One region of the Methylobacterium sp. ARG-1 genome, then DNA from elsewhere that is predicted to be linked to it. Evidence: predicted binding sites of a transcription regulator. Region 1 holds the regulator's gene; each other region holds the start of a gene.
The links. Region 1 encodes HrcA, which represses chaperone genes, less so after heat shock. Its sites were predicted from a motif close to GTTAGCACTCNCNNNNNGNGAGTGCTAAC; they were not measured.

Region 1 (2,265 bases):
GGCGACCGGCAGACCTTCACAATCTTTGCCCGGGTCCCCAACCTGCCGCCGTCGCTCGAATGGTATGTCGCCGTGTCGGTCAGCCGCGCCGCGTCGCTGGCGCCGATCTCGGCGTTGGCGCACGACTTGGCGGTGACCACGCTCCTGGTGCTGCTGGTGCTAAAGATTGTTGTCAGCCAGCTGATGACGATCACCGTCGCGCGTCCGCTGAACCGCTTGGTCGGCGCGCTGCAGCGCATGAGCCGAAGCGCCATCGATGCCGAGATCGCCGATGCGCGCCGCAGCGATGAGATCGGCCTGGTCGGTCGGGCGGTCGAAGGCATCGAGGCCCGGGCGGCGCATCAGGTGCTGGGCGCGGCCACCGCGCTGTCGCGGCAATCAGCGCAGCTCTCTCAGGAAGTCGCGGAATTCCTGCACACCGTACGGGCCGCCTGAGCCAGGCTCGTTCGTGAGCCGTTAGCGCGCTCCGTCGAGCAGCTTCGAGACCACCCGGGCGGTATAATCGACCATCGGCACGATGCGGGCGTAGTTCAGCCGCGTCGGGCCGATCACCCCGACGACGCCGACGATCTTCTGGGATCCGTCCCGGAACGGCGCGGCGATCAGCGAGGAGCCCGAGAGCGAGAACAGCTTGTTCTCGGACCCGATGAAGATCCGCACGCCTTCGCCGCCCTCGGCGCGGGCCAGGAGGTCGATGACGTCCTTCTGGGTCTCCAAATCGTTGAACAGCAGGCGGATCCGCTCGAGATCCTCGACGGCACGCAGGTCGTCGAGCAGATTCGCCTGCCCGCGCACGATGAGCTGCCGCGCCTCGCTCGGACCCACGGGTGTGGCAAGGCCGGCATCGACCAGGCGCTCGGTCAGCGCGTCGAGTTCCCGCTTCATCGCCTTGCGGCCGGCCTCGATCTCGGCCCGCAAAGTCCCGAGGGTGCGGCCCTGCAGCCGGGCGTTGAGGAAGTTCGTCGCCTCCTGGAGCGCGCCGGCCGGCAGGCCGGGGGGGAGGTCGACCAGCCGATTCTCCACGGAGCCATCATCCGAGACCAGCACCACCAGGGCACGGGCGGGGTCGAGGCGGACGAACTCGATATGCTTCAGGTGGACATTGGCCTTCGTGGTCAGCACGACGCCGGCCCCGCGCGAGATGCCCGACAGCATGGTCGAGGCTTCGGCCAAAGCCGAATCGAAGGTGTGGCCGGAGGCGGCGGCGCGCATCTGCGCCTCGATCCGGGCCTGCTCCTCCTGCCCGACATCGCCGACTTCCAGCATCGCATCGACGAAGAACCGCAGGCCCAGCTCGGTCGGCAGGCGGCCTGCGGAGGTGTGGGGCGCGAAGATCAGGCCGGAATGCTCCAGATCCGCCATGACGTTGCGAATCGACGCCGGCGACAGGGCCATCGGGAGGATACGCGCCAGGTTGCGCGAGCCCACCGGCTCTCCGGTCGTGAGATAGCTCTCGACGATCTGCCGGAAGATCTCGCGGGCGCGCTCGTTGAGGGCGTCGAGCGCCTGCATCGATGAGCCTTGTGGAATGGTGGGGTTCAGGTCGGTCACACGGTCATCCTGTCGTCCGATCATGTCCGCCCGGTGTCGCGGGATCAATCCATCCGGCGATGCTTGCCCGCGCCGGCCCGGCGGCCTAAGAGCCCGGCCCTTACTTCTCTCACCAGAAAGGGCCCGCGATGCGGCCTTCGAAGCGCGCCGCCGATGAACTGCGGCCCGTGACCCTCGAGCGCGCGGTCTCGCGCTATGCCGAGGGTTCGTGCCTCGTCAGCTTCGGCAACACCCGCGTGCTCTGCACCGCCTCCCTCGAGGAGCGCGGGCCGCCGTGGCTGCGCGGCTCCGGCAAGGGCTGGATCACGGCCGAGTATGCCATGCTGCCGCGCGCGACGCATGACCGGACGCGCCGGGAGATCAATTCGGGCAAGCCGTCGGGCCGCACCCAGGAGATCCAGCGCCTGATCGGCCGCTCCCTCCGGGCGGTGACGAATCTCCCCGCGATGGGCGAGCGTCAGGTGACGGTCGATTGCGACGTGATCCAGGCCGATGGCGGCACCCGCACCGCCGCGATCACCGGGGCCTGGGTCGCACTCTACGATTGTTTCGCCTGGATGCGTACCCGCTCGATCATCTCTGTCGACCCGCTACGCGATCACGTTGCCGCGGTCTCATGCGGTTTGTACAAGGGCACCCCCGTGCTCGACCTTGATTATGCCGAGGATTCGGCGGCCGAGACCGACGCCAACTTCGTGCTGACCGGCACCGGCG
Region 2 (2,265 bases), on a different contig from region 1:
GCCCTCGACGACGTCGAGCTCGGTCTCGGCGGTCTTGGCCTCCTCGACGGTGATGACGCCCTCGTTGCCGACCTTCTGCATGGCGTGGGCGATCATCTCGCCGATCTCCTTGTCGCCGTTGGCGGAGATCGTGCCGACCTGGGCGATCTCCTCGGACGAGGCGACCTTGCGAGCCCGCGCCACGATGTCCTGCACGACCGTGGCGACCGCGAGGTCGATGCCGCGCTTCAGGTCCATCGGGTTCATGCCGGCGGCGACGTATTTCACGCCCTCGCGGACGATGGAGGCGGCCAGAACGGTGGCCGTGGTGGTGCCGTCACCCGCGATGTCGCTCGACTTCGAGGCCACTTCGCGCACCATCTGAGCGCCCATGTTCTCGAACTTGTCGGCGAGCTCGATCTCCTTGGCGACGGTCACGCCGTCCTTGGTGATGCGCGGCGCACCGAAGCTCTTCTCGATCACGACGTTGCGGCCCTTGGGACCGAGCGTGACCTTCACGGCGCTGGCGAGCAGCTCGACGCCGCGCAGCATCTTCTCGCGGGCATCGACGGAAAAACGAACGTCTTTGGCTGACATGGACAATCTCTTCTGTTGTCGTGCGGCCCCGAGGCGCGCCGGGGCGGCCGCCTCGAAGGGCTTGAGCAGCGTCGGAGGGGGCGGACGCCCTTAGGCGACGACACCCATGATGTCGGATTCCTTCATGATCAGGAGATCCTGGCCGTCGATCTTGACCTCGGTGCCGGACCACTTGCCGAACAGCACACGATCGCCGGGCTTCACCTCCAGCGGGTTGATCTTGCCGGCCTCGTCGCGGGCGCCGGGCCCGACGGCGACGACCTCGCCCTCCTGGGGCTTCTCCTTGACGGTATCGGGGATGATGATCCCGCCCTTGGTCTTCTCCTCGCCCTCGATGCGGCGTAGCACCACGCGGTCGTGCAGGGGGCGAAACTTCATGTGCGGCATCCTGGTCGTCCCGCCTGGGGCCTCGCGTCGACATGACCGAGCCCGTGCGGGAAAGGCGGCGGCAGACCGAATCGTCTGCGCCGGATCGACCCGGTCTTAGCACTCAATAGACAAGAGTGCTAACGCGTCTCACGGTCGATGCGCCGCGGAGGGTGATTTTCGAGCGGTTCTTCGCGTTCGGACAGATTGATATTCGAACGTAGGCGCGCGCTTCGATCCCGGTCCGGAGCTCGGAACCGGCATCCGTCCGGGTGCGGCCGCGCAACCGGCGGCCTTAAGATCCGTATTGATACACCAGAATAACGGCGCGAAAAATCGCACTTTACCGGTGGGCCGCACCGAATTTTCGCGCAACACATTTGACGATTGTGATTATCCCGTCGATGTGCTAGAGATCATAAATCGATCTTTGGCCAGATATTCGGCCGTCTCGCCACAACAGGGCGAGCGCTCTGCATCTCTCCCAGTTTCGACGACCACGGACGGGCGCACGCTCAGGCACGCGCTCGCCCCCTTCGATCGTCCAGAGTTCGCGGCTCGCGCAGCGCAACGGCGGCAGGCCCTGGATCTTTGTTACAGCATGGTGATCACGCAAGGCCGGTCTCCGGTCTCCGCACCATGCTCTGAAGCAGTTGGAATAGTTATGAGCATCGGCACCGTTAAGTGGTTCAACGAGACCAAGGGCTTCGGTTTCATCCAGCCTGACGATGGCGGCAAGGACGTGTTCGTGCACATCTCGGCCGTCGAGCGCGCCGGCATGCGCAACCTGATCGAGGGTCAGAAGCTCTCCTACGAGCTGGAAACCGACCGTCGCAGCGGCAAGCAATCCGCCGGCAGCCTCCAGGCCGCCTGAACCTCGCGCCTCAACCGAGGACGCGTTTCGAAGCCGTTCCCAGTGTGGAGCGGCTTCTTCTGTTTCTGATACGGGCGCTGCGGCGCGCGAGGAGTCTTCGTGGGTCAATTCAAAGAAACGCAGCTGTCTGATCGTCTCGAGGCCGGTGCCAAGGCCAAGGAAGAGCGGCTGGCCCAGTTCCGTGCGCGCCCCGCGGCGGACGATCCGGCCGTCCTCGCCCGCCAGGCCGAGCGCCAGGCCGTCGCCGAGGCCCGCGAAGTGCGGGTGAGCGAGCGGGACGCCGCCCGCGCCGCCGCGGAGGCGGTCCGCGCCGCGGAAGCGCTCGCGGAGCAGGAGCGCGCGGCCGCCGAGCTGGTCCGTCAGGCCGCCGAGAAGGTCGAGCGCCAGGCCGCGCTGGCCGCCGAGCAGAAGGCGACCCGCGACGCCCGCTTCGCCGCCCGCAAGGCCAA
Region 3 (2,265 bases), on a different contig from region 1:
CGACACGAACGGCACGATTCGCTCGAGGCCGAGCAAGCTGGCGCGGATCTTCCCCAGGACCTTTCCGCGGTTGCTGATCCCGCGCAGGATCCGCCGCAGCGCCAGGTCGCGCCGGCGCGGCGGAGGGCTCTCCATCCGGCGGCGATTCGCGCCACGCAGGTCGAAATCGAAGATGCGCGTCGAGAGCTGGTCGAGTTCCGAGGCCATGTCCTCAAGGGCGTCTGCCAGGCTGTCGACCAGCTCCTCCAGGATGACCAGGAAGATCTCGCTCGGGGATACGCTGCCGTCGCCGTCGACGATCCGTTTCTGGGCCGAGTCCACCGCGCGCAGCTCGTGGAACCGGATGGTGACGAGGTGATCCTTCGATAGGAGGAAGCCGAGCGGCTTCAGCTGCGACTCGCTGCGCTCGAAGGTGATCATCGGCGTCGAGAGCGACAGGCCGCCTTTCACCCGCCGCAGCCGGCTGGAGGATTCGACCTCGGACAGCGCCGCCCGCGACGGCACGCGCAGACCGGTCGCCGCCTCGACGGCGGCGGCTTCCTCGGAGCTCGGATCGTTCAGGTCGAGCCAGACGGCGTTGCCGGGAATCGGGCCGCCGAGTTCCGGCGCAACCGCGCCGTCGGGTCCGTGCAGGCTCAGCATGAGAGCGCGTTGTCCGTGGGAAAAGGAAGGCTGATGTCGCGTCATCGCGCCGTCGCGCGCAGGTGCGACAGCCTTGACTCGGAACCAGGCGAGGGCTATCTCGCCGCCGTCATTGGCACTCGCCAAGACAGAGTGCTAACAGTCGGGTTTGGAAGCGGTCCCGCAGGCCGCATCAACGCCAACTGCAGACCTGAAGCAAGAGGGCAGCTCATGAAGTTCCGTCCGCTGCACGACCGCGTGGTCGTCCGTCGCATCGAGAGCGAGGAGAAGACCAAGGGCGGCATCATCATTCCGGACACCGCCAAGGAGAAGCCGCAGGAAGGCGAGATCGTCGCCGTCGGCCCCGGTGCTCGCGACGAGCAGGGCCGCGTCAACGCGCTCGACGTCAAGGCCGGCGACCGCGTCCTGTTCGGCAAGTGGTCCGGCACCGAGGTCAAGATCGACGGTCAGGATCTCCTGATCATGAAGGAATCCGACATCATGGGCGTCGTCGCTCTCTGATCGGATCGCCTTTCCCCGCCCTTTGAGGCCGTCTGAGGCCTTGGGGTTCAACCCAAATACAAGAGGCAAACCATGGCAGCGAAAGACGTTCGTTTCTCCGCCGACGCGCGCGATAAGATGCTGCGCGGCGTCGACATCCTCGCCGACGCGGTGAAGGTGACGCTGGGCCCGAAGGGCCGCAACGTCGTGATCGAGAAGAGCTTCGGCGCCCCGCGCATCACCAAGGACGGCGTGACCGTCGCCAAGGAGATCGAGCTCGCCGACAAGTTCGAGAACATGGGCGCCCAGATGGTGCGCGAAGTGGCCTCGAAGACCAACGACATCGCGGGTGACGGCACCACCACCGCGACCGTGCTGGCCCAGGCCATCGTCCGCGAGGGCGCCAAGTACGTCGCCGCCGGCATCAACCCGATGGACCTGAAGCGCGGCATCGACCTCGCCACCGCCGCTGCGGTGAAGGACATCATCGCCCGCGCCAAGAAGGTCTCGACCTCCGACGAGGTCGCCCAGGTCGGCACGATCTCCGCCAATGGCGACAAGGAGATCGGCGAGATGATCGCCCACGCCATGCAGAAGGTCGGCAACGAGGGCGTCATCACCGTCGAGGAGGCCAAGACCGCCGAGACCGAGCTCGACGTCGTCGAGGGCATGCAGTTCGACCGCGGCTACCTCTCCCCGTACTTCATCACGAACGCGGAGAAGATGGTCGCCGAGCTCGAGGATCCCTACATCCTCATCCACGAGAAGAAGCTGTCGTCGCTCCAGGCGATGCTGCCGGTGCTCGAGGCCGTGGTCCAGACCGGCAAGCCGCTGCTGATCATCGCCGAGGACATCGAGGGCGAGGCCCTGGCGACCCTCGTGGTCAACAAGCTGCGCGGCGGCCTGAAGGTCGCGGCCGTGAAGGCGCCGGGCTTCGGTGACCGCCGCAAGGCGATGCTCGAGGATATCGCGATCCTGACCAAGGGCCAGATGATCGCCGAGGATCTGGGCATCAAGCTCGAGAACGTGACGCTCCCCATGCTCGGCCGCGCCAAGCGCGTGCGCATCGAGAAGGAGAACACCACGATCATCGACGGCGTCGGCGAGAAGTCCGACATCGAGGGCCGCATCGCGCAGATCAAG

Region 2: a site for HrcA is predicted at 1,059-1,087, ahead of groES (co-chaperone GroES). Genes of this name have one in related genera too.
Region 3: a site for HrcA is predicted at 754-782, ahead of groES (co-chaperone GroES). Genes of this name have one in related genera too.

Annotation. Positions count from the first base shown of each region.
Region 1 covers NZ_LHCD01000018.1:95,535-97,799, reverse strand. The annotation lists gene AKJ13_RS17795 (HAMP domain-containing protein) at 1-435, shown strand, start outside; gene hrcA (heat-inducible transcriptional repressor HrcA) at 457-1,512, opposite strand; gene rph (ribonuclease PH) at 1,680-2,265, shown strand, end outside.
Region 2 covers NZ_LHCD01000040.1:51,963-54,227, forward strand. The annotation lists gene groL (chaperonin GroEL) at 1-576, opposite strand, end outside; gene groES (co-chaperone GroES) at 667-954, opposite strand; gene AKJ13_RS26115 (cold-shock protein) at 1,607-1,816, shown strand; gene AKJ13_RS26120 (DUF6481 family protein) at 1,916-2,265, shown strand, end outside.
Region 3 covers NZ_LHCD01000004.1:227,354-229,618, forward strand. The annotation lists gene AKJ13_RS06915 (CorA family divalent cation transporter) at 1-642, opposite strand, end outside; gene groES (co-chaperone GroES) at 853-1,143, shown strand; gene groL (chaperonin GroEL) at 1,216-2,265, shown strand, end outside.